Regions from separate parts of the Shewanella glacialimarina genome, predicted to be linked through region 3. Evidence: predicted binding sites of a transcription regulator. Region 3 holds the regulator's gene; each other region holds the start of a gene.
The links. Region 3 encodes sigma-54, which starts transcription at its own class of promoters, with help from an activator protein. Its sites were predicted from a motif close to GTTGGCACGNNNNTNGNNT; they were not measured.
Positions count from the first base shown of each region.

Region 1: the regulator sigma-54 is predicted to act here: its motif matches at 3,171-3,189, upstream of FJ709_RS07155 (DUF3192 domain-containing protein).
Region 2: the regulator sigma-54 is predicted to act here: its motif matches at 3,784-3,802, upstream of FJ709_RS19270 (DUF1328 domain-containing protein).

Region 1 is NZ_CP041216.1:1,648,191-1,659,091, forward strand. It holds gene FJ709_RS07130 (LysR family transcriptional regulator) at 1-207, shown strand, start outside; gene queF (NADPH-dependent 7-cyano-7-deazaguanine reductase QueF) at 378-1,235, opposite strand; gene syd (SecY-interacting protein) at 1,290-1,940, shown strand; gene FJ709_RS07145 (Zn-ribbon-containing protein) at 1,946-2,719, opposite strand; gene FJ709_RS07150 (hypothetical protein) at 2,719-3,081, opposite strand; gene FJ709_RS07155 (DUF3192 domain-containing protein) at 3,261-3,635, shown strand; gene FJ709_RS07160 (DUF2789 domain-containing protein) at 3,662-3,904, opposite strand; gene FJ709_RS07165 (GNAT family N-acetyltransferase) at 4,059-4,685, shown strand; gene FJ709_RS07170 (DUF962 domain-containing protein) at 4,699-5,019, shown strand; gene FJ709_RS07175 (HU family DNA-binding protein) at 6,325-6,600, opposite strand; gene rplY (50S ribosomal protein L25) at 6,988-7,272, shown strand; gene tamB (autotransporter assembly complex protein TamB) at 7,417-10,901, opposite strand, start outside.
Region 2 is NZ_CP041216.1:4,384,522-4,395,422, reverse strand. It holds gene FJ709_RS19290 (rhodanese-like domain-containing protein) at 1-424, shown strand, start outside; gene secB (protein-export chaperone SecB) at 631-1,116, shown strand; gene gpsA (NAD(P)H-dependent glycerol-3-phosphate dehydrogenase) at 1,120-2,130, shown strand; gene FJ709_RS19275 (BaiN/RdsA family NAD(P)/FAD-dependent oxidoreductase) at 2,287-3,468, shown strand; gene FJ709_RS19270 (DUF1328 domain-containing protein) at 3,898-4,074, shown strand; gene FJ709_RS19265 (hypothetical protein) at 4,185-4,379, shown strand; gene FJ709_RS19260 (diacylglycerol kinase family protein) at 4,441-6,111, shown strand; gene FJ709_RS19255 (sigma-54 interaction domain-containing protein) at 6,108-7,466, opposite strand; gene FJ709_RS19250 (ferritin family protein) at 7,727-8,227, shown strand; gene FJ709_RS19245 (BON domain-containing protein) at 8,417-8,971, shown strand; gene FJ709_RS19240 (substrate-binding periplasmic protein) at 9,097-9,861, opposite strand; gene FJ709_RS19235 (anaerobic C4-dicarboxylate transporter) at 10,166-10,901, shown strand, end outside.
Region 3 is NZ_CP041216.1:3,922,699-3,933,599, forward strand. It holds gene lptC (LPS export ABC transporter periplasmic protein LptC) at 1-356, shown strand, start outside; gene lptA (lipopolysaccharide transport periplasmic protein LptA) at 343-930, shown strand; gene lptB (LPS export ABC transporter ATP-binding protein) at 927-1,658, shown strand; gene FJ709_RS17140 (RNA polymerase factor sigma-54) at 1,819-3,312, shown strand; gene hpf (ribosome hibernation promoting factor) at 3,339-3,626, shown strand; gene ptsN (PTS IIA-like nitrogen regulatory protein PtsN) at 3,629-4,072, shown strand; gene rapZ (RNase adapter RapZ) at 4,069-4,926, shown strand; gene FJ709_RS17160 (HPr family phosphocarrier protein) at 4,960-5,235, shown strand; gene FJ709_RS17165 (hypothetical protein) at 5,585-5,734, shown strand; gene FJ709_RS17170 (transposase) at 5,766-6,014, shown strand; gene FJ709_RS17175 (ABC transporter substrate-binding protein) at 6,395-7,384, shown strand; gene FJ709_RS17180 (GGDEF domain-containing protein) at 7,384-8,688, shown strand; gene FJ709_RS17185 (hypothetical protein) at 8,753-9,355, opposite strand; gene ubiD (4-hydroxy-3-polyprenylbenzoate decarboxylase) at 9,551-10,901, shown strand, end outside.

The DNA of each region.
Region 1 (10,901 bases), 2.2 Mb from region 3:
GTCAGTAAATCTGATGCGATTGGTATTTCTTCGCAAACTTATGCGAAAAGTTACGCTAAGTTATTTAATTTACGAATATTACCGCTGCCGTTTGACACTAAGCCAATCAATATATATAGCATTTGGCCGACTCGTTACCATAAAGATAAAGCCAGTCAGTGGTTAAGGGAGTTAATCAGCGTGAGTATGGCGGAATCATTTGGTTAATGGCTTATATCGCCACTAACCAATTATTGCCATTAACCGATTTTTCAATGCTTAAGACATTTGTGAATCTTTCAGGCAGTGCTTGTAGCGGTTTTCTACTGCGTTATTGTCTGTATTAAACGGCTACAAACTGCTGCAAAATTCATCTTGAAAGGTTAATAGCGCCTAGCTTACTGTCTTGCTAAACGATTTGATTCCGGTGGATTTTCAAAATCACTGCGATACGGGTTAATGTCTAGACCGCCTCGTCGTGTATAGCGTGCATAAACAGTTAATTTTGAACAGCCGCAATAGCGTTTTAAATCAACAAAAATCCGCTCGATACATTGCTCATGGAACTCATTATGCTGACGGAAAGATATCAAATAGCGTAACAGCTTTTCACGGTCTATTTTTGGCCCTTGATAACGGATCATCACGCTACCCCAATCTGGCTGAGACGTAATTAAGCAATTAGACTTCAGCAGGTTAGAGTTTAGGGTTTCAGCAACGTTTTTTTCTTCAGAGCCACTGCCCAACAACAAGTCAGAGTTAAAGTCATAATTGTCGACTTCAATGTCCAGATCATCAATACAGGTACCTGGCAGTTCAACGATTCGTTCTAGATTAAAGTGTTTAGGCTCAATCACTTTAACAACCACATCACCCTGGGCGCAGTTTGCTAAGTCTTTTTGTAATATTTGCTCAACGGTGGAAACACTGTCGAATTTTGTCTGATTAAAGCTGTTTAAGTACAACTTAAATGACTTTGATTCGATTAAATTAACACTGTTTATATCAAGGCTGACTTCAGCGATGGCAACCATTGGCTTACCTTTGCTGTTTAGCCAAGATAATTCATAAGCTGTCCAGATATCTGTGCCATGAAAGGGTAAATCATTGCTTAAATCAATAGCATTTCGGTTCAGTTTACGCGGGACCCCTTGCAGCAGTGATACATCGTACTCAGCTTGATACTCGGTTGTTTGGCCTAAAGTTAGGCCTTTGAGTGCTTCTGCATCACTATAAGGATCGTGATTGTGTGTCATCTAATCGGTTTCCATGTCAAAATATCGCTTTATTATAAACTACGAGAAGCACTAGTGTCTTGTTCAACCGCACTTGAAAATTTTATAAATAAGTATCTGCTCGCATATCAAGATGCACTGTCGGAATTACCGCGATATTACCCTATGGGTGAAGACTCTGCTTGTATTCAAGGTCAGTTCGAGCAAAACAGTGATCATGCAGTATATTTTAAACCTTTTAAACGTAAAACATCAGCAGACTTTAGTAATGTTGAGCATGCGTTAGAACTATCACTGCATGATGATATTAATCAATATTATGGTCAATTCTATAGCGCACCATTAATGTTTACCTCTTCCTGGGGCGAAGGGGAGTTACTGCAGACGTGGAATCAACAAGATTTTGAATATCTGCAGCAAAACATGATTGGCCATTTAATGATGAAAAAAAAGCTTAAACAAGAGCCAACCTGGTTTATTGGGGTGTTAGGCGATGGCGATCAAATGCTAACGGTTGATAATGAATCCGGTGGTGTTTGGATTGAAATACCTGGTGATAGGCCTAAACAAAGGTTAGCTGATTCATTGAGTGCTTTTATTGATCAACTTTCGCCAAGAATTACTCCGCCAATTAAACCCGATACCACGGAAGATACCGAGTGGCAGCATCCGGGTATTTGGCAACGTATTAAATTGATGTGGCAATATCTGTTACGTAAAAAATAAACAATTTATTGATGATCCCATGACAGGTTTGAGATGATGCGGCAGTTTTCACAGCGGAAGTGAAACATATCTAATAACGGCTCATCTAGTTTCCAATCAGCACTGTTACACTTAGGGCAAGTTCGGTTTTGCTCTGCGAGTAAGCTTTCACCACCGACTCGATACAAATAGTAGTAGGTTGGAATTTGGGTCAGGTATTCTATTCTGCCGCATAAATCACGGCCTCGCCTGAACAGGTCGCTAGTGACTGTGCTTATTTCTTCAAGTGCAGCAAATTCTGCTTTGGTTGCGGCAGCCATTTGTAACTCATCACATGCTTGCCATTCGCTTTGCCATTTTATGATGCGCTTATGATCACCATTAAAGGTAGCGGGGATCTGATAAAGCGGAATTGGCAGTAAGTTATCTCCGCTTCTTAATGGTGAACACATATGTACATAACTGGTGTAAAGCAGCTGCCAACTAGCCGGTTCAGTGTTACTGACCTCTGAATTAATGTCCTGACCAATAAACTTTTCCCTTGGTGCAAGCAATTTAGCTTCAGTTAATCCATTTATCGCTGATTTGACCCAGGGGCTGTTATGGCGTTTTGCTAAGCTGGTTTTTTCTGGCAGCATCAAACGCGCTTTAAATTCACCATCGTTAAACGCCACTGCAAATTCTCTGCCCAGTATTTGGCCGTTGGCACGTAGTGCTTCTAAATAATGATTAATGGCTTTTTCTGCACTGGAGATAGTGGTATCTGCAAAAGGTTCAAAGCGTAATTCAATAACAAACATTATGGTGCCTTTTGTGCTAAAGGTTGTTCAGCCTTTTGTTCCGCTTGCTGGTCGAGTTGTTGCTCAAGTTGTGTGATACGCGACATTAGTTGATTAATTTGTTGCTGCATCTTGTGTTGCTGTTCTGCCACTTCGGTCAAGCTGATGTTGTTTTGCAGTTTATTTTCTGATTCTTCCGTCGGCACAAAATCAGCAATACCTTGCCATTCAGATTTAGGTATTGCTTTAAATTGCTGAAGCCCTTGAACAATTAATGGCATAGGTACTTTGCCCACTCGGCCTTTAATTAAGGCAACGCTGGGAGTATGTCCATTGATGGCGATGGCTTTAGCAGCCGCGATAACGTGTTCAATTGGACTCATAAGTGGTGAAAATCCTTGTTTTTTAGTAGTGAGAAATACTACTTTATTATTATTACACTATTAATTTATATAAAATCAATAGCATACGTTTTGGCATGAAAATAGCATTAAGGAATGTTAATTGAACTGTAAGTGTTAACTTATTCAATAGCTATTTATTCTAACAAAAAGGAAATAACATGAAATCAAAATTAATGGGCGCAGCGCTAATTACCGCAATATCTTTAGGCTTAAGTGGCTGTGTATTAAATGTGGGTGATCATGAGTCTGGAAAAAGTCACGACTATTGGGAAGTACAACAAGAAAAAAACCGCGATAGTCTAACAAAACTGTCGTTAGGAATGACCTTAGATCAAGTGCAAGTGATTATGGGCACCTCAGACTTTAGTGAGGCATTTGTGAACCAGGCAGATAAAGAACAGGTTAAAGTATTATTTTATCGTACCCAGTGGGCGAAAGGCGATGGTAAAACAACCAAAGATGAATGCACACCTATTGTATTTAAAAATAGCGAGTTAGTAGGCTGGGGCGATACAGCCTACAAACAAATTTAAGTTTCATCTAGCCTAACCGCTAATGTCTAGCTAGTACGAGTCGATCTTAGCATAACGTCCAATTGGTCTATCACCTCTGACCATTGGGCGTCTTGATTTAGTGCTTCTTTGAAGAAGGTTTTTTGGGCCAAATTCCAAAATGGTGCATCAATCAATAATGTGTGGTCATCTATTTGATGACTAGCAATAAATGCCGCCACTTCATTTTCCCCATAAGCTAAGCCTAGTTGCATAAATAAATGATTCAAATCTGTTTTAGTGGTATCCATTTTAGCTCCTCTGGTTTTAACCAGTATTACTGCCGTAGCCGCTAATTGCAAACCCACTGTGGTTATAATTTATTATCCAGCTTTAATTGGTGATTGTTTCAAACTTGTTAACTTGCTAAGTTAATGTTGAACGTAAAATAGTCAAGGAACAATAATGGATAACAAAACCTTGGAACAATTTAAAGCAGTGTATCTAACGGCTGAAGACTTGCGTGTAGCAGCCTCTATTATTTATAACGCGTATCACGATGACCCATTCTTTTTAAAGGTATTTGGCAACCAAGATAATAGTATGTATGAACAAAAGTTACGTGCAGCTATTCGTGAAGAATTAAATGAGCTTTGGCAGCAAGAACAACCTTTAATTGGCTGGTTTGATGGTGAGCGACTCATTGGGGTGGCTTGTGTTATTACCCAGCAAATTCCGATTGGTCAATCACGCTACTGGCATTGGCGTTTGAAAATGGTGTTAGGCACTGGTTGGAAGTCTACTCAGGGATTAATGGAAAAAGAAACCTGTTTATTAACACACTTACCCTCTGATAAATGCGGAATATTGCAGTTTATTGCATTAGCACCTACTCAGCAGCGCAAAGGTAACGGTGCCAAGTTAATTCAAGCAGTATTGAGTTGGTGTGATGAACAACCCCAACTTGATGGCATTGGCGTATTTGTTAACAATCCAGTTCATAATAAGGTGTTTAGTCACCAGGGATTTAAAAGCATAGCCAGTGTAACGATTGGTGAGGTTGAAGGTGAAATCTTATTTTATGCAAAATGAATGGTAAGCGATGATGAGTAAACAATATAAAACGTTTAAAGAGTTTTACCCATTCTATTTATCTCAGCACCAAGACTTAGTATGTAGGCGACTGCATTACCTTGGCAGCACCATTATTATTGTTTGGCTAATCAATACTTTTATTAACCAGCAATGGTGGCAATTAGTTTGGTTGCCGGTGATTGGTTATGGTTTTGCTTGGATTGGACACTTTATGTTTGAGAAGAATCGTCCAGCTACTTTCACTTACCCTCTATATAGCTTACTTGGAGATTGGGTAATGTACGGGCAAATGTTAAAAAGAGTGTTATCAAAGTTGATTGCTAAGCTTTAAGTGCCCAGTATTTTGTAAGCCTTATCCTACAGTTGTGTAGGTGTTATTAGGTTTTGCTGTAGTACAAAATCAATCATTAATATTTATTTAAATATATATCAATACCTTACGATTTACCTTTGTTTTTTGTTGGGGATATCTTTTTAGTTGTGTTGGTGCGATGTGTTTTAATGCAGGCCGTTCGATATACAATAGTTACATCAAGTGAATGAGGTCACTAGGTTTGCTCAGGAAGAGCAATAATATGACCTCACCATTTTGAATTTCAGGGATGAAACAAGGACACGCTCAAGGATTATGGGCATGAGCTCGGTAAATGGATAGCCGAAACAAGGATGAGTGGAAGCGTAAGCTAACACAAGGAATCAAGGATAGGATTGCAGGATGCACAGGGACGATTCAACGGATTTGAATTTTCAGCCATGGATGACTGAACAATGGATTGAACTCAACTTACATTAGTAAAGGAATGTTGAGATAAAAGGAACAGGGAGCCGCTAGGATAGCGAATCGCAAGGATGGAGCAGGGAGCACAAATTTAGCAGGATGGCTAACGACAGTGTTAAATGGGCACAACCTTTTTAGGTTGTGCCTTTTTATTGGCTGTAAGTCATTTCCCTAAGCTATTGTTGATGGCTTAACTCTACAGTCTTTGTGAGATATATCTCACAAAGACTGTAAGCCTAATAGGTTATTAATAATAACAGACCACTTACATTTATAACCTTTTCAATTGATATTAAAGGTTTTTTTGTTTTATGTGTTTTGTAGTCTTGTTTGTTTTTTTGTTGCGGATATGTTTAAGCCTATTATGGTTTAAGGGTTTCCACTATTATTACTGCAGCTAAGGAAAGCGCGACATTGGAAATGTGATTAGGCAGGATGCTTATACAATGGATGTGTTGTTATGGAAGACAACGAAGCTGTAATAAAGGATAAAAAACTCGTTTTATGGATAAGGCGAGATAAGTGTCTAGGATTGACACTTAACATAGTAAAACCCATCAGGATGATGTGGATAAATAAAATGAATTTCAAGGATGATTCAAGGACACGCTCAGGATGGAGCAGGCTCGGTCAAAGGATAATCGAGTAAGAAGGACAGTACGTAAGTACAAGGATTTTCAAGGATAGAACACGGATAGGTGCAGGAGCAGCATATACGCATGGATGGTGCAGGGAGCAACCAAAATAGCGGGATAGCTTAACAAGAGATCAGAAGGCCGTGACTTTATGTCGCGGCCTTTCTTTCTGTGCAGATTAAAGCCTGCTACTAATGTAATCGGCATAGCCCACTAAAGCTGTCTAGGTGTTGACCTGTGCTTTTAAGTGATTTGATACTTTAAAGCTCGGCTGATTAAAGCCTGCAATTTCTATCTTTTCACCTGTTTGGGGATTACGCCCATTTTTAGGTAGATAAAACCGTAATTCAAATGTCCCAAACTGCGGAATATACACCTTTTCCCCTTCACAGAGTGCCTGGTGAATTGTTGCGAGAATATGTTCCAATTGAGTTTTGCACTGTGTTTGTGGAATATCGAGTTGCTGTGACATTTTACAAATTAACTGTTTTTTATTCATAGAGAAAGCGTATTTAATTGAGTGATTGGCATCGTTAGAGCTTTATAGCAATTATATAGCTTGAGTCCCAATTAACTCTTGTTTATTTAACTTATGCGGTTAATTTTAAAACGTTTTTTAACAAATTATTATCTTGCCTGTTATAATTGTTAACTAACAGCCTATTGAATAATAGACTGCATTATACTGCTTTAGGGCAGTGAGCTTGATTGCTGTTTTGCAGTATATTGAAGCAAATAAGGCTGCACACTGAAGCATACAAGATTTAAATTTAATTAACCTTGTTGGTTTGTCTGTGTGTGTGTTAACATTCGCGCGCTTTATTTTGAGTCGTCGTTGGTCGAGAACGGTGACGTCCTTTATTTTAATTATTAAGTGAGTATTAACATGTCTTACACTATTAACGCCGAAATCCGCACTGAAGTCGGGAAAGGTTCGAGCCGCCGCCTACGTCACGCTGATATGGTACCTGCTGTAATTTATGGTCCTGGTAAAGAGCCTATTTCAATTAAGTTCTTACACAAAGACATCATCAACATTCAAGAAAACAAAGATTTCTATGATGGTTTAACTATCGCCGTTGACGGTAAAGAAATCAAAGTTGTTCCAAAAGCAATGCAACGTCATGCTTTTAGACACCTTATCGAACATGTTGACTTCATATTTGCTTAATCGCATCTATGTGAAAAAAGCGCCTTAAGGCGCTTTTTTTGTGCTTGAAATTTACTTTTTACTCAGCAAGGCAAACTAGTCTTATACCAATATCACTCAAGGGACCAATATCACTTCAAGGCATATTGATGTAGAAATAGTTTACTAATCAAAATCGTAGTTATAATAAATATCTAATGATTGGCTAATCGTCCCAGATACTGTTTCAAGGTAAAGCTGTGATAATAGGTAATATCTTACTGTCATTTCATAGCCTGGGTTAAATACGCCAATACCATATTTAATCATTAAATCTTCACCAATGAATCCACTGATAGCCATTCTGCCATCATCATTTGCATCTAATTGTACATTAGAAAAACCAAACTTTTCTATAACGCCTCTGGCTGTTGATCCAATGTTGTTGATAGCACCACCATCCACTTGTGAGCCTAGGCTTAACGCTGCCCCCATCATTAATGAGTTACTTTGTTGATCATTAGTACTGCTAAATCCTTTGCCCGTTAAGATGTAAGAAAGAACCTCTGCTTGCTCTTTTGCTGGATTGGAGAAGACTGTAACCGTTGGACGCATAGGCGTGCCAGTTACTCGCACTCCTGCGGTTAAGTCCTCTTCTTTGATTTCTTTAATCGCTTCAATATTTAAGTTGGGAACCTCAATTGGCCCAACAAACTGCACTTCACCGGCATTAATTTTAAGGGTTTGGCCCATAAATTTGTAGTTACCATTGGTGACTCTAATATCACCAAATAATAATGGTGGCTTAAATGCCTGTTGCTGAAGTCTGAGACTACCGGCTAATTTTCCGGTTAATCCCATACCATCAATGGATAATTCATTACCAACATTGATATTGATGTCGGCCAAAATGGCATAGGGGCTAGTTTTCACCTCTAATTCAGATATTGAGTCATTAAATATCACATCATTTGATACGGCGACTCCGCCCTCGGAAAGCTGCATTATTTTAATTTGACCAGAAGGAATATCTAATGCGCCTTTAACTGAAACTTGCTGCATATCAAATTGAATATTAAGGTTTGGCGATACATTTAAAATAGCGATGGGCGGCTGAATAACCGCAAGATTATCCCCTTTAAAGCTTATGTCTCCGGACACTTGTCCATTAGGCCAATAGAGCGAACCATTAACTAAGGCTTGTCCATCACCAATATGAAGTTGACCATCCAATGTTGCCTGTTGACCATTAAGTTGCAAGCCAAGGTATATTTTTTCCAGCAAGGTTGGGTTAGATGAAAGCGCAAAAGCGCCTTCTGCTAGTTTTATGTTGCCTGTCAATTCAGGGGTGTCTAAACTGCCAGCTAATGCAATTCGGCTAGATAAGTCACCTTGAAGTGTTTGAATTCTTGGGAAAAACTCTCCAAAGGGTTCAAGGTTGAGTGAATTTATGTGAATAAATCCATCTAAACTTTTATCTGGGGTCACATTGACATTGATTTCAGCTTGTAAGCTGGCGATGCCCTCTGAATCAGCACTGATTGTGGTACGTAATTGCTTCTCATCTAAATTAGCTGTGAGCAATAGCTGTTGATAATCAATGCTGACGATGTTGTTAGTATTACGAATTAACTTAATATTACCCGGTAAAAGGGTGAAATTGATCGATGCTGTCGGCTTATGTTTAGGTTGCCAATTAATTTGACTGGTTAATGCAGCATTACCGTTCCAATCAATATTTTTTGACATTATTGGAGCAAAAAGTTGACCTGGATTACCACTGAAGTTTATCTCAGCCTGGCCTGTAGGCCCGAGGGTGACATTGTTGGTGAGGCAAAATTTATTACTGGGATGGCTGATACAAAAAGCCCCTATGTTGCCTCTATTTTTTAGTTGATCCCATGCTAATGAAAGAGGCGCATCTAATTGCCAGCTCCCCAGTATATTGTCAATATTCAACTGGTTAAGTTGGGCGCTAATCGTTTCTTTTTTAAGATCAGTTTGGCTGATTAATTCACTTTTAATGCTGGTATCACCGCTGGTGTTCATTGAACTTGTTTGTTGGCTTTCATCGCCCTTGCTGTCGAGTTGTAAACTAGTGAGTTTATAACCCTTATAATAAATATTCTGACTGCTTAGTGATAACGAATACTGATGCTTGTCAAATGGCAGATAATGCGCTTTTAAGCTCAGATTATCTAATTTTGCTCCCAGATAGCTTGTGCTTTGCATTTCGGCGCTGAGATCGACATTAGGATGACTATTTTCACCAGTGACATTCACTTTGGCATGCAAATTACCTCTAGCACCCGCTAGCCATTGGCTTAGATCGGGGACGTTCAGCTCTAGGTTGATATCCCACATTTCATCAACTCGACCATTAACAAATAAGTCAGCACCTAAAGCTGTAGCATGCAGGTTGTTAGCATTAACGGTAAAGTCTTGATCAACGATAACTTGTCCTTCGAGCGTCAAAGGGTAGCCATTCATGCGTCCTTGTAAGCTAGCGTCATCGATACCTATGTTCCATTTATTATTAGCAATGTTGCCATGGGTGGTGAACTGACCGCTAATTTTACTGCGCATTGGCAAATGTTGATTTAACCATTGGATATGCTGTAGCCGAAGATCTTGCATGTTGACATTAACTTGCCACGAGATGTTGTCCGCTAAGTTTATATCGCCAGCAATATTAAATTTACCTGCCTCGGAAACAATATCAAGGTTATTGAATGTTAGGGTTTGTTGCTGGTAAGCGAATGTGGAATCTAAGCTCAGTTCTGGTTGGTAAGGGCTGTTAAAGCTCCCTGATAATTGTCCTTTAATGGTGTCGATTGACCCTTTAGCATTCAGGGTTTTGATATCAGCAGTGTATAACTCATTTTCTAACGGCCAGATGAGTTTGCTGTTGGTTAATTCCACATTAAATGGCACTGAAGGGCGAGTTAAATCAATCACACCTTGTAAATTGATTTGAGTATTGCCAGCGACTTTTAACTCAATGCCTAAGTTACTTAGGTCATCTGTCATTTCAAGGTTTAGCGTTTGATCATGTAAATGCGGTATTTCAGTAATATTACTTATTTGAGCTTTGACTTTGATATCCATCGGATAATGGTCAACTAAATGAATATCACCGATTAAATCAATATTGCCATAGGTATGATTGACAAGCAGCTGGCTGATACTGACGTTGTAGCCAATATAATTACCCGAAAGATTAATGAGCTCGAATACGTCTTTTCTATCACCTAGCTGTAGCATGCTATCAACTGAGGTTAATTGTTTTACAAATAATCGAAACGGAAGATAAACCGCAGGTAATTGGGCTAACGGCCATTGTTTGTTGGCATCAGTTGCTACTTGAACATCATTTATTCCGTCACTTTGCGGAATAATCACTTCTAGCCCAACGCTGCTTAGGTGCTCGACCTTTAAGCCTGTTTCATTCCAAATTGCCTGAGCCTTGAGTCGCGCCGCATTATAATGCATGTCGTTTACAGTGATATTCACGTTGGTTAATTCAGCATGATTGAGGCTAATGTCAAATGGCAGTTGCAATAATGCATGTTCATCTAATGAAGCATCATCAGCACTGGCATTTTCATTTACTGTAGCGGCATTGCTAAACTGGTCAGTTTGAATATTGACCTTAACAGTAGATGCTTTTA
Region 2 (10,901 bases), 460 kb from region 3:
TATTGAATTTTTAAGAGCAAACCCAATGTTGTCTTTGGCTTGGGCTGGCTTATTTTTTGCTTTAATTGTGACGACATTCAAATCAAGTACATCAAAAGTAAAGACCGTTAACAATCATGAACTCACGCTAATGATGAACAAGCAAGACGCTAAAGTTGTCGATGTGCGTGGCAAAGAAGAGTTTAAAAAAGGCCATATCGTTGATTCTATTAACGTGCCATTGTCTGAAATTAAAAATAATCAGGCCACGAGTCTTGAAAAGTTTAAAACCAGCCCCATTATATTAGTATGCAACGCTGGCGTAACATCTTCTCAAGCGGCTCAACTTCTTGTTAAGCAAGGCTTTGAAAACGTGCATAACCTTAAAGGTGGTATGGGCGACTGGCAATCAGCAAATATGCCGGTTGTTAAAAGCAAGAGATAGTCACCAGTTTCATCATATTGCAGTAAACACATAGTGTTGAGCAAAAATCGACACTATTAGTTTTTGGTCTTACTGGTAAAGGTGCTTAGTCGCTTTTCGATGTATGATCGACTTTAGGGGCAAGGCGAGGTTACCCTCATTTATTAGCCCAACACCATATTCGCTCCACAGAAAAGCGAAAAATAACATTATATAGGTAGGATATCATGGCTGAAGAAATAGCAAACAACGAAGCAATTGCACCACAGTTTAACATTCAGCGTGTTTATACAAAGGATTTGTCTTTTGAAACACCAAACAGCCCAGCTGTTTTCCAAAAAGAGTGGAACCCAGAAGTTAAGTTAGACTTAGACACGCGCAGTACTAAGTTATCTGACGATACTTATGAAGTGGTACTTTCTTTAACTGTTACCGCTAAAAATGGCGACGAAACAGCTTTCTTATGTGAAGTTCAGCAAGCGGGTATTTTCTCTATCGTTGGCTTAACAGAGCCACAATTAGCACATTCTTTAGGCGCTTATTGCCCTAACGTATTGTTCCCATATGCTCGTGAAACTGTTTCAGGCCTTGTTGCCCGTGGTACTTTCCCACAACTTAACTTAGCGCCTGTGAACTTTGATGCACTATTTGCTCAATATGTTCAACAGCGTCAAGCGGCTGCTGCAGAAGCGCCAGCTGAAGCTAACGCGTAAGTGATGAACAGCACTGCCGAAATAACGGTATTAGGGGCGGGGTCTTATGGCACCGCCCTTGCTATTTCTTTAGCAAGTAATGGCCATAAAACCTTATTGTGGGGACACGATCCCAAGCGCATGCAGGCATTGGCCGATTCGCGCAGCAATGAAGCTTACCTGCCCGGAATAACATTCCCTGACTGTTTGCACATTGAACTTGATTTAGCTAAAGCCTTAGCTGCAAGTAAAAATGTGTTAGTGGTTGTGCCAAGCCATGTTTTTGGTGACGTGCTTAAGCAAGCAAAACCCTTATTGCGCAGTGATGCACGTATTGTATGGGCGACCAAGGGCTTAGAGCCTGAAACTGGCCGTTTATTACAAGATGTTGCCCGTGAGCAATTAGGTGAACATTATCCCCTAGCGGTATTGTCTGGCCCTACATTTGCTAAAGAATTAGCCGCAGGTTTACCAACAGCAATATCGGTAGCGGGTACTTGTCCGCAGTTCACCCATGACTTAGTTGAGCTTTTACACAGCCCAAAACGTTTACGTGTATATGCCAATGATGATTTTACTGGTATTCAGCTTGGTGGTGCGGTAAAAAATGTTATCGCTATTGGCGCAGGCATGTCAGATGGTATTGGCTTTGGTGCAAATGCCCGAACAGCGCTAATCACTCGCGGTCTGGTTGAGTTAACTCGCTTAGGTGTGGCACTCGGTGCTGATGCTAACACCTTTATGGGTATGGCTGGTTTAGGCGATTTAGTGTTGACTTGTACTGACAACCAATCTCGAAATCGTCGTTTTGGACTCGCCCTTGGTAAAGGGTGTGATGTTGATACTGCGCAGATTGAAATTGGCCAAGTAGTTGAAGGTTATCGAAATACCAAAGAGGTATTTACCTTAGCTAAACGACTAGGGGTAGAAATGCCGATTACCGAACAAATTTATCAGGTACTTTATCAAGGCAAGGCACCCGTTGATGCAGCTAAAGAGCTGTTAAGCCGAGATAAAAAATCGGAAACAGTCTAATAGCTAGCGAATATACAAATACCAATAAAAGGGTGCTAATATAGCGCCCTTTTTTGTACATGGAAGTCATTATCCTTGAAGACCATGGATGGCATGTAAAAAGACATTTTGACCTTAACGTCAGCATAACCAACTTGTTTAAAGAGAGTCTCAACAGTGAAACATCATGACGTAATTATTATCGGTGCCGGTGCTGCAGGGTTAATGTGTGCAGCAACTGCGGGTTATCGTGGTCGTGATGTCCTCGTGCTAGACAACGCCAAACTAGCTGGCCGTAAAATACTTATTAGTGGTGGTGGACGATGTAACTTCACCAATCAAAAAGTTGAACCACATCAGTTTCTTTGTGGTAACCCCCACTTTGTAAAATCGGCATTAGCCCGTTATCGCTCAAGTGATTTTATTGAATTGGTTGAACGCCATGGTATTGAATACCAAGAGCGTGATCACGGCCAGTTATTTTGTAATGACTCAGCCAAAGAAATAGTCACCATGCTGATGACAGAGTGTGAATGGGCTGGGGTAAAGGTTCAGCTGCGAACTGAAATTTTATCTGTTAGCAAAACCGATACAGGCTTTACCCTAAGCACCTCTAATGGTGAGCTCAGTTGTGAGTCATTAGTTATCGCAACAGGCGGTTTATCAATGCCTAAACTTGGCGCGACACCTTATGGCTATAAAATTGCAGAACAGTTCGGCTTAAAAGTACTGCCTACCAGTGCAGGTTTGGTGCCTTTTACCTGGCATAGTGATCAAAAAATTCGCTTTGAACCATTATCGGGCATTGCTGTGCCAACCACCATTACCGCCCAAGATGGCACTCAGTTCAGTGAAGCATTATTATTTACGCATCGTGGTCTATCAGGCCCGGCAGTGCTACAAATTTCAAATTACTGGCAACCAGGTGAAGCAATTTCTATCGATTTATTACCGGGTGAAAATGCGTTAGATAAAATCGAATTCGCACTCAAACATCATCCGAAACAAAGCCTGCGAAATACCCTAAGCCAATGGCTACCGAAACGATTAGTTGAGGCCTTATTTGAAGAAGCTCAGTTGGATAAAGCGTTAAATCAACTAGGTCATGGCGAGCGTGAAACGCTGGCTAGTGATTTAAATGACTGGTCTATTGTTATGAACGGTACAGAAGGCTATCGCACTGCAGAGGTTACCTTGGGCGGTGTTGATACTAATGAGTTATCATCAAAAACCATGCAAGCCAATAAGGTATCTGGATTGTATTTTATTGGTGAAGTAATGGACGTAAGTGGCTGGTTAGGCGGGTTTAACTTCCAATGGGCATGGTCGTCTGGTGTGGCCGCGGGGTTAGCTGTTTAAAGTGTTTTTTATTGAGTTCTTTTGCTAAAATACAGAGGAACTCTACTTTATAACTTTAGGCCGTTTTTCTTTTGAATCAATCGCTTTGTTGCTCATCTCTTTTCTAATGTCTCTTCGTCACCTGCTTGTGGCCACCTCCATTTTCCGTAGATATCCCCAATAATTTATTGGAATGCCCCTTTACCCATAATTAATGTGAAACTCTTACCGAATTGTCGGTAATTATTGCCAATAACTGAGTTTGTTAATGATATTGAAATAAAGAATTTAAATTTATTTTCCTTATTTATTAGATTCTTAGTTGGTTGCTTCAAGGTTGGCATGAAGTTGGCTTGGTATAAAGTAGTTAAATGGTACACAAACAGTTGTTCATTATTACGAGTTTATTTTTGTGTGTTATTGATCGTCCCATACTCAAGGAGGTTTCTTATGTTAGGTTGGACATTGATGTTTTTAGTTATTGCTATCATTGCAGGAGTGTTAGGTTTTGGTGGTATTGCTGGTATGGCAGCCGGTATTGCGAAAATAATTTTCTTTATTTTTATTGTGTTACTTGTTATCTCTTTAGTGGTAAGTGCAATACGAGGTAAAGCACCGAAAGCGTAACGTTAACTAAGTTACGCTTTATGGATTGAGCCTATTACTTAATGATATAAAATGAGTATATCTAAATGTAATAATAACTAATGGAATGGCCTGTGAGCAAGGAGCTCAATATGAATTTACTAAAAAAGCTAAGTATCATGATTTTATTGGGATTAACGACAATAGGTATGATGGCATGTTCCGACAACAAAGCAGAAAATACGGGTGAAAAAGTGGATGAGATGATGCAAGACGCCGGTAATGCAGTTGAAGACGCGTGTGAAGATGTAAAAGAAGGTCTTAAAGCAGAAGATCCTGATTGTTAAAGAAACTAAGCAGCGCACCATAGTACGCTGCTTTTTGCTGTTTTTAAAATAAGAAGTTTATATGCTAACCAAGATAAATATTAAGTATTACTATACTGCAGGGGCTTTATTGGCCGCGCTTTTGTGCATATTACTTAATTCATCGTGGGCTAAGTTTTTTATTGGCTGGTTGGCATTATCTTTGGGCTTAGTGAGTTTTGCATATTGGTTTAATGCGGGTGGTATTTTCCGTAAGAAACAAAATGGTTCAATTCCTTGGTATATCAGCTGGGGATTTGTCCCTTTTCTATTGGGATGTCAGGTTTATAATGCCTGGGCAAGAAAACACGATAAAGTACCCGCAATTCAAAAAATTGAAGATCAACTCTATTTAGCATGTCGTTTATTTCCTTCTGATATTGAATACCTTAAAACCCAAGGGGTTGATGCCATTCTAGATGTGACGGCTGAATTTGATGCATTAGATGGCACATTATTGGCTGAGGATATCGATTATTTAAATGTGCCTGTTTTAGATCATAGTGTCCCGTCAGAAGCGCAACTCAATCAGGCAATAAATTGGCTAAATAACCAGGTACTTAACGGTAAAAAGGTTGTAGTACATTGTGCGCTAGGCCGTGGGCGGTCGGTACTCGTGCTAGCTTCTTATCTTGCTTGTCGCGATAAAAAAAGTCACTTAGAAGAGGTGTTGCACTCTATTAATGAAATTCGCCATACCGCCCGTTTGAATAAATGGCAATTTGCTAAAGTGTCCCAAATGTATCAGCAGAATCGGATTAAAATTAATAACACACTCTATTTAATTGCTAATCCTGTGTCTGGCGGTGGTAAGTGGCAAGATGATGCCGAGTATATTCAACAAACCTTATCCAGCTACTATCGAGTAAAGCTGCTTGAGACGACTGAAGATAAAGATGCTGCAGTTCAAGCCCGTGAAGCCGTTAAGTGTGGTGCTGATATTGTTGTAGCCTGCGGTGGTGATGGCACTGTTAATGAGGTGGCGTCGATGCTGGTTAACACCTCTATCACATTAGGTATTATTCCGATGGGGACAACAAATGCCTTGGCTCATACCTTATTTGGTGTCGGCAGTAAGGTGATCCCTGTTGCTCAAGCCGTGGATATTTTGATTCAAGGCCATTATCAACCTATTGATACAGCTATGTGTAATGAACGGATAATGCTGTTGCTGGTGGGTATTGGTTTTGAACATAAGATGATTGAAAGTGCTAATCGAGACAAAAAAAATGAGTCGGGTCAGTTTGCTTATTTGGGTGGCTTATGGAATGCGATTGATGAAAATCAGCCATTATCTTTGTCTATGCAATTAGATGATGGTGAAACACATACAATTGAGACTACCAGTATAGTGATTGCCAATTCAGCTCCTTTCAGCAGTTTACTAGCACAAGGTAATGGCGAGCCTAATATCATTGATGGACTATTAGATATTACTTGGATTGAGCCTACTGAGTCATCACAAGAGCAGTTACTGAGTCTGGTCGATTTATTATTTACTGGGATTACGCGTTTGTGGAACCAAACTAATAACAAGCTTGAGTCTGATGCAATACATCATGCCCAAGCTAAAAAAATATACCTAACAGCTCAACAAAAAACACATTATGTGATTGATGGAGAGCTTTTTGAATCTAACGATGTGACGGTAGAGGTTGTGCCAAAATCGTTGAAGGTTTTTGTGCCAGAAAAAAGCCCGATTTTGAGGCGTTAATCGGCATTGCTGTTATCTTCATATTTACTGAGTTTGTTATATAAGGTTTTAACGCTTATGCCCAGTTGTTCGGCGGTGTCATTTTTATTACCGTCAGCCTGTTCTAGCGCTTGATAAATGGCTATTTTTTCAATTTCATCTAAACGCATACCAGTAGGTACTTTAACCTCCTCAAACATGTTTTCTGTTTGAGATCCTGTTTCGAAGCTGTTGAAATGACTTCTATCAATCGTGTCGTCAGCGAGAATATAAGCTCTTTCAATGGCATGTTTTAACTCACGCACATTACCCGGCCAGCGCTGTTGTTGAATAAAGCTGACAGCTTCTGGCGTAAAGGTTTTATTGAGTTTTTCTGCGACATTTCTATAGGCTAAAAAATGTTTTGCCAACCCGCTAATATCATCACCTCTATCACGTAGCGGTGGAACGCGAATAGGGAAATGAGCGAGTCTGAAGTATAAATCCTCACGAAAAAGACCATGTTCAATAGCGCTAGCAGGATCGCGATTGGTTGCGGCGACAATACGTACATTGGCCTTTTTTACACTGGCACTGCCAATGGGGCGATATTCACTATTTTCTAACACTCTTAATAATTTCACTTGATGATCAATGGGCATTTCAGTAATTTCATCTAGAAATAACGTCCCGCCTTCAGCTTGATCAAATACCCCACGATGATCACGGTGTGCACCGGTAAAAGCCCCTTTAGTGTGACCAAATAGCTCACTGTCGACTAGTTCTGGACTGAGCGCACCACAGTTAATTGCAATAAAAGCCTCGTTTGATCTGTTACTTGCAAGATGAATGGTGTTAGCTACTAATTCTTTACCTGCACCACTCTCGCCAACAATTAATACATTGCTTTCTGTCACCGCGACTTTGCGAACAGTGCGATACAGTTTATGCATTGCACGGGATGATCCAACCAATAATCCATATTGATCGAGTTCACTCGACAATACATGCTGACGCTTAGTCGACTCTAATAATAAGTCTTGAGCAAAATCTTCCAGAGTGTCATCAATCAGTTCCATATTGTATGGCTGTCTAAAGTGATAGCCTGCGCCCTTTGACATTAATGTATCAAGGTTAGGGTTGGGTTTTCCTTCACTTAAAAAGATAAATTCAATATCAGACATTAAGGCGTTATCTGTAAGGCTGGCATAATCAGCTTGGCCTAATTGAGATACTTCAATAATTGCCACATCTGCGTTACTCGCCTCAAGTTGTGTTAGCCAGGGGAGCTCAGTAATACTCGCTATTTTATTAAAATGGCCACAACTAGGTACTTTTAAGAGCTGTGTTGCCGTTTGAGGGTGAAGCAAGTGGTAAAACAAGGTAGGACTGGCCATGTCAGTGTTACTCCTTTTTGTGCTCATTTAACTAATGGCAAATTTGTAAATTTGACAATAACAATCGGTAATTATTTCTTAACATGTGGTTTACACTGGAGAGTTTGACTTATTAATAATTTATTAATCAGTGCCTTAAGTGTTTTTGTGGTGTTGTGTACGAATTATGTATGCGTTGATCATAAGGTAAACAATATTGGTTTATCCATTATGACTATAAATATTACAGGATAGCTATTAGTTATTTGATGATAGGAGAAATGACATTGCAATATTCACATATCAAACGTTTATCAAGCAAGCAAATCGACTTAGGCGTAATTAGCGATGCAATTGATTTATGTCAAGCAGGACAGCTGTTTTACACAAAAGCAATTGCGGATGCTGATGACTATAACATCAAGCGTATTTTTATGGATATGGCAGAAACAAGAAGGTGCATATTACAGTATTTAGTGCCCTTGTTACAGCAAGTGAAGCAAGACGAAATAGTCCCTTATGATGCCCAACCAATTAGTTTGTTTTCTTTTAGCGATGAGTATGACTGCGCAAGTGAAGCGATAAAGCAAGACGAGCTATGGACAGCGTTAGGATTACTATTAGATATAGAGCAGCAGGTCCTTCATCAACTCAAGTGGGCAGCTCGTCAGGCGACAAATAAAGAGGTTGCTCAACAATTAGCCGAAGGCTGTGCATGGCTTCAAATAGGATGCGACAGTATGGAAAGCCTTTATGTGAGTCACAAAGGTAAAGCGAATTGAGTGATTAAATCGCCATTTGAATATTAGTTATCGCTCAAGTGAAAAAGTTACCTGTTGTCGGTAAAAATGTCCAAAAATGATTAGACTTACACACATGTTAAATAATAAAAATCATTTAAAACATGACCTTAATTTGTTGGCATGATTTGCGCATTACTAATATCAAGATAAACAATGGAGGATATCTTTATGAATAAGACAACATTATCTTTGGTAGTAAGTACGATGCTTGGTGCAATGGCTTTTTCTGCAAATGCAGCACAAGATTGGCAGGATGACGCTAAAGACGCATGGATTGACGGTAAAGTTGAAACCACATTATTGCTCAACACCAATCTTAACTCGTTTGATATCAATACCGATGTACACGCCGGTAAGGTTACTTTAACGGGTAAAGTTGATGGTAGTATTGATAAGTCATTAGCGAGTGAGCTGGTTAAAAGCTTGGACGGCGTTGAAAGCATTGATAATCAATTGACTGTTATGAAGCAACAAGACGATAGTAACGACAGTGATTTAGGTGACGAGCTAACCGATGCTAAGATAGCAATGATTGTCAAAACACGTTTGATGTTCTCTGACGATGTGACGGGTTCCGACATTAATGTCGATGTTAAGTCTGGTGTTGTGACGTTAGAAGGGACGGTAACAAATGATGCAGAACGTGACTTAGCCATAGCGATAGCCAAAAATGCTGATGATGTAGATAAAGTGGTCGACGAACTCCGTATCGCTGATTCATAAATCTAAGTCGGTGATTTTGTCTGCATTAAATAGACTCAATTGAGAAAGCCAGCCAGCGTGCTGGCTTTTCTGTATATCAGCTAATCAAGCTTATGGAGGTTATTTGGCAAAATCGCTTAGTTAACTTATTCTAAGGTAAATCTACAATTTTCAGTATGTTGATTAAATTTATCTAAAAAATCGGGATATTGTGTCAAAAAGGTTTTACCAAAATAAACTCCTAGTGACCTATCTAGATTGGGCACCACAGAAAAATCACTTAGTGGGATGTTTACCCGTTTGGCTGCAGCTTCAAAAAATAAGTTGTTTTCTAAGATCGCACCTATGCGATTTTTTTCAAGCAAGGATATCAACTCATCTAAAGTACTTGTTTGATGGATAACGTTATAATTGTGTTTTTGTAGCCAGAATGTAGCGTTGGAATGCCTGCGAGCACCAAATTGTGCGTTTGATTTAATAGCGTCTTGATTTAAGGGGATAGCGGTGTTTTTGAGTAAGTAAAAGCTCCATTGCTGTGCTATAAAAGTATTTGATAATACCGCAAAATCGTCTCTTTCATTGTTGTGTGAGGCTGAAAAAAAACCATCGTAATTACCTTGTTTCACTTCTAACTGCGCACGACCCCACGGGAGAAATATTACCTTATAAGGTTGTTGAAGTTTATCCATTACACAGGCTAATGCTTTTATCGCATAACCCTCATTTTTCTGGCCAACTTGCATTTGGTAGGGCGCCCACTCTTGGGTGGTAATAGTGATGACTCTATCAACCTCAGTGGCTGCGGCTATTTGGCTGGTAAGTAAAAGTAATAATCCACTTAATACCATGCTTAGGTATGTTCTGAACCGATTTTTAGTAGCATTAAGGCACTCATTTATTAGCCGATTCATTAATTGCCGCCCTTTAGTACCACTATTCTTTGCACTTAAGATTAACTTAGACTCGTTGTAAGTCAAAAATATATATCAGTGGCCGTTTGTTAATTGGTGGGTGAAGCTTGGCTGCGATAACCTTTCAAGTTGATTTTCGTAAACTAATTAGTTAGATGAGTATAACTCTCATAAAAAGTGTTCAATAACTCACAGTTTTATCTATTGGGTACGGCGCTTTATGTAATAGCTTGATTTTGGTCACTAACGGTATTTTCTGCTGTGTTATACCTGCAACAGCTATTTAATATGGTAGGTACTGATAATGTTTTATATACATATGCTGTTGTTATTAATTGTCATTTTTGTTGGTATACGCCATGGCGGAATCGCCTTTGGCTTGCTGGGTGGGCTAGGTGTTTCGGTACTGGCTTTTGTATTTGGTATAGCACCGGGTACGCCGCCTGTCAGCGTAATGCTGATTATTTTGGCTGTAGTCGCGGCTTCAGCAACATTAGAGGCCACTGGTGGTTTAAAACTGTTGGTCAAGTTTGCTGAAAAGCTGTTACGTAAACACCCTGAACATATCGTCTTTTTAGGTCCCCTGTGTACTTATTCGTTAACTGTACTTGTTGGTACTGGTCACTCTGTTTATCCCCTGCTTCCTGTTATTTATGATGTCTCATACAAGAAAGGTATCCGACCTGAACGGCCATTAGCCATGGCAACAGTTGCCTCACAAATGGGCATTACAGCAAGCCCAATAGCAGCCGCTGCAGCTGTAGTGCTTGCTACTGCGGTAGATAATCAGCTTGATATTGGCTTAATTGATGTATTGATGGTGACTATTCCTGCGACCTTAATCGGTTTGCTGGTGGCGTGTACCTGGAGTTTAAAGCGGGGTAAAGATTTAGATAAAGATCAAGAGTTTCAGGCACGTTTAAAAGATGATGAGTTTCGTGAGTCATTAATCGATCCTAGTGCTGACCAAGTGCAAACTCCAGCCGCAGAGGCAACTGCAAAGAAAGGTTTAATGGTATTTTTACTGGGTATTTTTGCTG
Region 3 (10,901 bases):
ATTTTACCCGCTCAAATACCACTTTATTTACAGAGCCTGTATTACTTATTTACCCTGAAAATGGTAAAGCGCAGTGGCAAATAACAGCTAAAAATGCGACCTTAGATCAACATTCAAATGAAGTCAGTTTACATAACGATGTAGTTATCGATGCTATTGATATTAAAGAGCCATTACAATCACTTGAGACTCAGCAAGTCACCTTTAATTTAAACACTATGATAGGCCGTTCTGAAGAGTCAGTTACCATTAAAGGTAATGGTTTTATTATTCAAGGCTTAGGGCTATTTGCCGATCTCAATGCAGAACAAATTACCTTACTCAGTCAGGTAGAAGGGACATATGAACCACATTAATTTTTTAACAACATTGCTCGGTAAAAGCAGTGTTATTTGCACTTTAGCTATTAGTATATTAGCAGGCAACGCCGTAGCCAAAGAAGGCGATTTGAAGCAAGAGCTTAAAATTGCTGCTGTAAGTCAACGAGCTGATGTTAAAAATAATCAAATTATTTTTAACGGACCAGTAAAGATTACCCAAGGCTCGATCAATATCGAAGCCGATGAACTGCGGGCATTTTCAGCTGAAAACGGCCAGACTAAAACGCTCATTGCGACCGGTAACCCTGCTACGTTTTCACAAGAACTTGATGATGGTCGCATAGGTACAGCCAGTGCCAATGAAATTCGTTATGACTTAGCAACAACTGGACTGTTATTAACCGGTAACGCTAAGCTAGATCAAGCTGGCAGTAAAGTGACAGGTAATGTGATCCGTTACAATATTAATGCTCAGGAACTTATCGCTGAAAGTACCGGTAAAGGTGAAGATCGTGTTATTACCATTATTCAACCGGAAAACTTCCAAAATGATAATTCACCAGTACAAAAATTACCTGAAATTCCGTTAAAAAAGCAAGGTAACCAATGACCCAAATTACCTTAACAGCTGAGAATTTAGCTAAAAGCTATAAAAGTCGTCAAGTGGTTAAAAGTGTCAGTCTAACTGTAAAAACAGGCCAGATTGTCGGACTACTTGGTCCCAATGGCGCAGGTAAGACGACCACGTTTTATATGGTTGTTGGCTTAGTCAAAAGTGATCATGGCCGCATTTTAATTGATGACGATGACTTAACTGCTGACCCAATGCATTTACGTGCGCGAAAAGGTATTGGCTATTTACCGCAAGAAGCCAGTATTTTTAGAAAGCTCAGTGTGCACGATAATATTATGGCCGTGTTGCAAACCCGAAAATCGATGACTTCGGATGAGCGAATTCAGGAACTTGAACATCTTTTAGAAGAATTCCATATTACCCATATTCGCGATAGCCTAGGCATGTCACTATCTGGAGGCGAAAGACGACGGGTAGAAATTGCACGCGCTTTAGCAGCCAATCCTAAATTTATATTGTTAGATGAGCCCTTTGCGGGTGTTGACCCTATTTCAGTGATTGATATTAAGAAAATCATTCTTCAACTCAAACACCGTGGCCTAGGCGTATTAATTACTGATCATAACGTCCGTGAAACACTTGATGTGTGTGAGCGGGCATATATCGTTAGTCAGGGAAATTTGATTGCCGAAGGCACTCCAACTGAAGTACTCAACAATCAGCAAGTTCGAGCAGTATACTTAGGCGAACAATTCAAGCTATAGTTAATCTAAATAGGATCTGAAGCACTTGCTTGGCATAGTGTTTCTGGCAACTAAGCTAATAGATCGTTTGTAGGTAAAGTAAAACCATTTGTTAAAAAATTGCGACTATCACTCACTTTAATCAGTGTAGAAAGCCGAATTCTTCTAGGGATCAGCAGTAATGAAAGCTTCACTCCAACTTAAAATGGGTCAGCACCTCACTATGACCCCACAGCTGCAACAAGCTATACGTTTGCTGCAGTTATCATCTTTGGAGTTACAGCAAGAAATTCAACAAGTATTAGATTCCAATCCTTTGCTTGAAATGGAAGATGAATTTTCAGCACTTAGCAACAAAAATGACAACTCAAAAGACCTATCAGAAACTGACTTCAATGAAATCAGTGCACCTGTAGTCGAAAAAGACACTTCAAATGTCGACACCGCAGAGTCAATGACTAAAGAGCAAATGTCTGAAGACTTGCCAATGGATACTACCTGGGATGAAGTGTACAGCGCCTCACCAATGGCAAGTCCTGGTTCGGGTTCAGGCAGCATGCCAAATGATGACATGCCCTTCCAAGGTGAAACATCCGAAGGATTATACGAGCATTTAGAATGGCAAAAAAATCTAACCCCTTTTTCTGAAACAGACCTAGCTATTGCCACAGCCATTATTGATGCCATTGATGACACAGGTTATCTCACCCAAAGTACTGAAGATATTTTAGAAGCTATGGGCGATGATTCTGTCGAATTAGACGAAGTAGAAGCGGTACTAAAACGCATACAACATTTCGATCCTCTCGGGGTTGCTTCGCGTAGTTTAAGTGAATGCTTGTTGATTCAACTTGTTCAGTTTGCACCAGATACGCCACATATTGATAATGCCAGAATATTAATCAAAGATTATTTAGATTTGATAGCAGGACGTGATTTTCGCACCTTAATGCGTAAAACTAAGCTAAAAGAAGATGAGCTGCGCGAAGCCATTGAATTAATTCAATCTTTAAATCCACGTCCTGGCACGATGATCACCCCACCGGATGATGAATATGTTATCCCAGACGTGTCAGTGACGAAAAAGAATGGCCGTTGGGTAGTTGAATTGAACCCTGATAACATGCCTAAAATAGGGATTAATCAACAATATGCCGCCATGGCAAAAAGTAGTAAGAGTTCAACAGATACTCAATTTATTCGAGGTCACTTACAAGAAGCCAAATGGTTTATAAAAAGCTTAGAAAGCCGTAGCGACACCCTGCTTAAAGTATCCAATTGTATTGTGCAATTTCAGCAAGGTTTTTTTGAGTATGGTGCAGAAGCAATGAAGCCTATGGTGTTGAATGACATAGCTGAAGCTGTCGAAATGCATGAATCTACTATTTCGCGTGTCACCACGCAAAAGTATATGCATACACCGCGCGGACTATTCGAACTTAAGTATTTTTTCTCTAGCCATGTAAGTACTGATGATGGCGGAGAGTGTTCATCTACAGCAATTAGAGCCTTTATTAAAAAGCTGGTGGCAGCTGAAAACCAGAGAAAGCCATTAAGCGACAGTAAAATGGCAGACCTTCTGGCAGAACAAGGGATCAATGTTGCACGTCGCACCATCGCGAAATACCGCGAAGCGATGATGATCCCTCCCTCAAACCAACGTAAGAGTTTATAATCTACCTAGGCAATTGGAGGAAAAATATGCAAATCACCTTGACGGGTCATCATATTGAAATTACTGAATCACTAAGAGAATATGTCACAAGTAAGTTTACAAAACTTGAACGACATTTCGATCAGATCAATAATGTCCACGTAGTATTAAATGTCGAAAAGCAACAACAGATAGCTGAAGCAAAAGTCAGCTTAAATGGAGCTGAAGTATTTGCGACATCTGAACATGCCGACATGTATCACGCTATAGACGCCCTGATTGATAAACTCGATCGTCAGGTCATTAAACACAAAGAGAAATTAACTAAGCATTAATGATGGAACTTAGTACCATCCTGCAGCCGGAATGCACCTCCTGTGCCACACCGGGCAGTAAGAAAAAGGTACTGGAGCTTATCAGCGATTTAGCTGCAGCCCAGTACCCATCCCTATCTTCACAAGAGATTTTTGAAAGCCTAGTGGCTAGAGAAAAAATGGGTAGCACAGGAATAGGCTCTGGCATTGCAATCCCGCATGGTCGTTTAACGTCCATCGTTCGCCCTATCGCGGTTTTTATAAAGTGCGAAGAAGCGATTTCATTTGATGCTATCGACAAACAACCAGTGGATCTCTTATTTGCATTACTGGTGCCAGCAGACCAGTGCCAGCAACATCTCAGTACCCTATCCTCAATGGCTGAAAAGTTATCGGATAAACAGATTCTTAAGCAGTTACGAAAAGCAAGTAACTCAACTGAACTCTATCAGGTTATCACAGCATGAAATTAGTCATTGTATCCGGTCGTTCGGGCTCAGGTAAATCTGTCGCACTTAGGGTACTAGAAGACCTGGGTTACTATTGCGTTGATAACTTACCACTGCCCTTAATTGGACGACTATTAGAGCAGCTTAGAAACACCAATGAACTGGTGGCCATAAGTGTTGATGTTAGAAATATAGAAGAGCAAGGTAAAGTATTACAGCAGCAGCTTGCGTGGTTATCTAAGGATACTGAAGTCATAAGCTTTTTTTTACAGGCAAGTGATGAAGCCCTACTAAAACGTTACAGTGAAACCCGCAGACTACATCCATTATCGAAAAAGAATATGTCCCTACAGGATGCGATTCAATTTGAAGGTAAGCTACTGGCGCCTATTTCTGAATACGTAGACCATTTTATCGACACATCTAAGTTAAATATTTATCAACTTAGTGATCAAGTACGTGAAATTTTAATGGGCAGTGTTGATAAAGAGTTAGTGATCAATTTTGAGTCATTTGGTTTTAAATATGGTATGCCCGCCGAAGCCGATTTTATGTTTGATGTACGCTTTTTACCTAACCCACATTGGGAAATAGAATTACGTCCCTTTACTGGATTAGATGAACCCGTGCAGGAATTTCTTGGCCAGCAACCGCTGGTAAATAAATTCATTTGGCAAATAGAAAACCTATTTGAAACATGGATGCCCCACTTAGAGCGCAATAACCGCAGCTACCTAACCATAGCTATTGGTTGTACTGGTGGCCAGCATCGTTCAGTTTATATCGCCGACCAGCTTGCTAAACGTTTTTCAAGTGGTAAAAAACATGTTGTTCAAGCAAGGCACCGAGAGCTTATAAACAAGCATAAATAATCGCTATTCAGTTACTTGTCGGAACTTAACTAAATGAGTCTTTTACAGCGCCAAGTCATCATATCAAACAAGCTTGGTTTACACGCACGAGCTGCTACCAAACTGGCTATTCTTGCTAATGAATTTAATGCCAATGTTACCCTGATCCAGGGTGAAAAAAAGGCCAGCGCGGCCAGTGTATTGGGCTTATTAATGCTTGAAAGTGGCTTAGGTAAAACCATAGATATCATAGCAGAAGGGCCAGATGCACAATCCGCTCTTGATGCTATCTGTAATTTAATTAATGACAAGTTCGAAGAAGGTTGTTGATCCTAATCATTTCTCCATCGGTTAAATCTAGTTTTTAATCGTATACCCACCTTTGCTTTAAAATGGCTAAACGTGTTGAATCTAACTTATTGAATGTATCCCTTAACCAGATTTAAGTTGAGGTTAAATTAATGCAATTAGGAAAATTTAAATTTCTCCCCCGAATTAGTGCAATTGCACCACTATATTGCATCTCCTACGACCACCACAGAAACCATAAAACTCTAACAAATTGAAAATAAATAAAAATTTAATAAAAAAATAGTTGGCACGTTCTTTTCATATAGTAACCAGTACCTACAAAGTGGTACTAGATTTAAAGCTAGCAAAACTTATTGGAGAGAACACTATGCGAAATACACAGTTAACCTTAAATACGATTAATACTGTTTTTGGACATACTCTTAAATTGGCTAGCCCAATTTTTACAAAAATTCAGCAACACTACACATTTTTTGCCAATGTTGGTTTTAGTCAATGGGAAGTTGAAAAACGATAAATATCTGCATTCAAAAAAGTGGACTTTGATTATGAAAAAATACCTAAGCAATCGTTATCCAGACACACTAATCAATCAAGTGGTTAATCAAGTCACTGACCATAACCGCTTGTTATCAGAAGTAGCCAAGGAATATGGCGTTTCATCTAGAGTGGTATACCAATGGGTAAAATCAACGACTGAACCAGTTGAGGTTAAAAAAGATCTAATCACAGAACAAATAGCCTCTTTACAAAGGCAAATCCAAAGCTTAAATAAACAATTGCAAATGATTGCTTAAACCAGTTTCGGCAAGGGTGTTTGGATATATTCAATTATTCCCCAGTAATGGGATATATCAATGCAAACAACAACCACACATAATAATATGGCGCTAGTAGCCTAATAGTGACGCACTAACACCCTTGCCACTTTATCCGCACGACAATCCAAAGACAATCCACACGACAATAATTAGGCTAAGCCTCATTTAGCCCCTTAATAGTGAGTAATATTTTTACCGTTAACGCCAGCATTAAGATAATAAGGATTAGTCAAATTCAGATTATAACTACAACTTTTTACTTACTTCTATAATAATTAACAGTTTTTTACTCAACAATTTAGCGAACATGTCTTTTAGCCACTACACTTACCATTATTAACTAAAATCAATTATGTATGAAATTTCAACTCCCTGTATGTATGTTGCTTGTTGTACTATTATCCGCATGTCAGCCTGATTCAACGGTTAACCCACAAAACAGTACGGCTAATGTCATCAAAATTGCAGTTTCTAATACCCCACTATCGACGCCTTTATTTGTTGCGCATGAAAAGGGTTTTTTTAAGCAACACGGATTAAATGTTGAATTAATAGGACACGAGGGTGGTGTAAAATGTTTTGAAGCTCTTATCACTGAACAAGTGGACTTTGCCACCGCATCAGAAACTGTAGCCATGTTTAATAGCTTCTATCGTAGCGATTTTTCTATTTTAACCAGTTTTGTTGAGTCTGATAATGATATTAAATTAATCAGCTTATCCGCGGAAAAATATCAAAATCTAGCGAGTATTAAAAATGCAAGAATAGGTATCATCAAAAGCAGTGCCAGTGAATTCTTTTTTGATAGCCTACTGATACTTCATCATCAGCAAGACTTGCCTTTAGAAAGAGTCTACCTGAAACCTAATGAGCTGTTAGCTGCGCTAGAAAACGGTGAGGTAGATGCTATTTCAGCCTGGGAGCCATTAGGTTATCAAATATTACAAAGGAGTAAAAACGCTAACCAGGTTATGAGTACCAAAGGGCTTTATAACCTGTCATTTAACCTGCTCGGGTTAAAACAAAATCAAGTTAGTCTGAAAGATCGTCAAAGTTTACTTAAAGCGCTCAGTGATGCAATTGACTTTATTAGCGAGAACCCTACTGAATCGCAACTCATTGTCAGTCAAACGTTAGACATGGATTTACAACAACTGCGTTATTTATGGAAGGATTACTCTTTTCGAGTATCATTAAGTAATGCTTTAGTTTCAAACATTCAGTCACAAGCCCAATGGGCAATTGACAATAGATTAGTCCTTAAAGATAATCGAATCGATGTCAGAATGATTATTGATAAACAGCTATTTGAATCCGCTATCAGTCAGCATCAGGACGAGCATTAATGACACTTGCGACACGACTAAAATTAACCGCGATTTTGTGTGCATTATTAACGCTTGCCGTCGGCGAAGCTTTATTTCGAGCACACGACTACCAGCAGAAAATCTATCAACAACTTAACCACTCAATGCAAATTCAACTCAGCATTGACAGCCTTCGAAGCCAATTATGGCTTTATGAAGAATACGCTGACAAACTCAGTTTAACTGAGTTAAATGCCAGACAGGCTAGCTTAGCATTTGAGCTATCAAAAAAGATGCAGTGGAATACTAAGCAACAGCAAGTATTAGATAATCTAAATCGCCTTAACACCAATATTAGAGTGCTATTTAATACTCAGCAGAGCTCAAAAAATGGCGAAACACCTGTAGAAAGAACCTCCACCTCAGTGCGGTTACTTAAAGTAAAATACAGCATGAATATTGAAAGAATGACTGAGGATATGTATCGTCTGCATCAACTGACCATTTCACAAGCAAAACAAACCCAACAATCTTTACTCATATCAATTTCCCTGGTCGTATTACTACTCTCTGCCATAGCAACCCTTTGGTCATCTATCACTCTGATTAGATTTAAACGCGGCATGAAAGCGCTTAATGACGGCATGCGAAAATTAGCTGCAGGTGACTTAGAAAGCCGTATTGCCTACACAATGAAAGATGAATTTTTCGAAATGAGTGACAACTTCAACCATATGAAGTCCTCATTACAGAACATCACCGTCAAAAAAGATCAGCTCAAACGAGAGGTCGCCAGGCAAACCGCAAAGCTAACCGCACAACAAGTCAAACTCACTTATTTAGCTGAACACGATGAACTCACCTCGATTTACAACCGCAGAGCATTTATAAAGCAAATTGATATTGCCATTGCCAGAGGCACAAGAAGGGATGAAAAGGCAGCGTTGTTGTTTATTGACCTAGATAGATTCAAAATTATTAATGATACTTTAGGCCATCAAATGGGGGATGAAGTATTAATTACCATAGCTCAGCGTCTCACTTCTCACCTTCGCAGCAGCGACTTTGTGGGCAGATTGGGTGGCGATGAGTTTGTTGTATGGTTAGATTATATTGATGATGTACATGATATTATTGCCAAAGTTAATCAGATAATCATGCTGATAGAGCAGCCTATAATAGCCAATGGTGAAATACTCAGTGTGGGGGCAAGCATTGGTATAAGTCAGTTTCCATTACATGGTAAAAGTAGCGGTAGCCTAGTTACCGCCGCTGATACAGCCATGTATATGGCAAAACAAGATGTCGACAACCACTACTGCTTATTTCAAAATATCAATTAAACCCGTGAATCAGATAAAATTACCGACCTATTTTGGCCATACTTTTTTATCGTGTTGTATCCCTTTATTCTACTTTTACATAGCGCTCTGTAGACCAGTCATAGACATATCTTATCCCTTGCCACTCATATAACGTTTTCCCCTCGAGCTGAATCACTCTAGCATTTTCAGGTAAGGTTTTTATTGTGCGATCATACTGTATTGATGTGGTTGTTCTAGTTGGTTCAGTCACGAATACCGGTTCAACAATAACATCACGTCTAGGATATTCGCTGTATCGATTATAGTCATTTCGATCATAATCATAGTTTGCACGTCTGTTATTATACCAAGGGTCACGCCATCCCCAATCATTTCCCCATCGATAACCAGAACTCCAGCCAATGCCAATATTTGGCCCCCAGTGATTATTCCAACCAGTCCCCCAACGCCAAGGGGCTTGGTAGCCATATTGATTACTTTGTCGATAGTGTTGTCGATGGTTGGATTGATAATGTTGCCGATGACCCTGCTGATAACCTTGGCTAATGCTTTGTTGCTGACCAATAGATGATTCAGTATCTTGATTGAGTAGATCGAATCTTAATGGCTCTTTTGCCAGAACGAAATGGCTGCTAATAGCAACCGCAAGCAGCAGTACTTTTACAATATTGATTTTCATGATCATTTAACGTTACATCCCGGTTAATACATACATAGCTTTGTCAATGTCAAACCACTCAACATCAGTTTACACCTGAGCATATTAATTACACATAAATAACGTATCTATAGCACACCGATAGGGATCAAATGGCTTAACCTCAAATTATAAAAATGCTATAGTGCGCGCCACATCGAATTGCATATATAGGCGGTAGGTATGAGTTTCAAGGATTTACGCAGCTTCATTAATCATCTTGAAGCCAATGGTGAGCTCAAACGCATTAGTCATCCAGTTGACCCTCATCTTGAAATGACTGAAATAGCCGATAGAGTATTACGCTCCGGTGGCCCAGCCTTGTTGTTTGAAAACCCAGTTAATAATTCTATGCCTGTTTTAGTCAATTTATTTGGCACACCTAAACGTGTTGCTATGGCACTAGGTAAAGAAGATCCGCTAGCGCTGCGGGAAGTTGGTGAATTATTGGCATTTTTAAAAGAGCCTGAACCACCAACGGGTTTTAAAGACGCTATTTCAAAGATCCCAATGTTTAAACAAGCGTTAAACATGCCGCCCAAAACAGTGCGTAATCCACCTTGCCAAGAAGTCATAAAAACCGGTGACGAGGTTGATTTAACCTCGCTGCCAATTCAGCATTGCTGGCCGGGAGACGTTGCACCTCTGGTTACCTGGGGATTAACTATTACCAAAGGTCCACGTCAAAAACGCCAAAACTTAGGTATTTATCGTCAGCAGCTTTTGGGTAAAAACAAACTCATTATGCGCTGGCTAGATCATCGCGGTGGTGCATTAGATTTTAAAGATTTTAAACAAAAACACCCGGGAGAAAACTATCCAGTGGTCGTTGCACTGGGAAGCGATCCAGTCACTATTTTAGGTGCGGTAACACCAGTACCAGATTCTATGAGCGAATATGCCTTTGCGGGGCTTTTACGTGGCGAACGTACTGAAATATGTAAAGCAATCAGTTGTGATTTAGAAGTGCCCGCTACCAGCGAAATCATCCTAGAAGGCTATATAGCCCCCGATGAAGTTGCCGAAGAGGGTCCTTATGGCGACCATACCGGTTACTACAATGAAACCGATGCCTTTCCAGTCTTTACGGTAACGCATATTACTCACCGTAAAGATGCTATTTATCACAGCACCTATACTGGCCGCCCACCTGATGAGCCTGCCATGTTAGGCGTAGCACTCAATGAAGTCTTTGTGCCCATATTACGCAAACAATACCCAGAAATTATCGACTTCTATTTGCCGCCAGAAGGCTGCTCATATCGCATGGCGATTATCTCTATCCGTAAGCAATACCCAGGTCACGCTAAGCGGGTCATGATGGGTGCTTGGTCATTCCTACGCCAGTTCATGTACACCAAGTTTATTGTGGTAGTCGATGACGATGTAAACTGTCGCGACTGGCAAGATGTCATCTGGGCAATCACAACCCGTATGGACCCTACACGTGATACCGTACTGATAGACAATACCCCAATTGATTATCTAGACTTTGCCTCGCCAATCGCTGGTTTAGGCTCAAAAATGGGCTTAG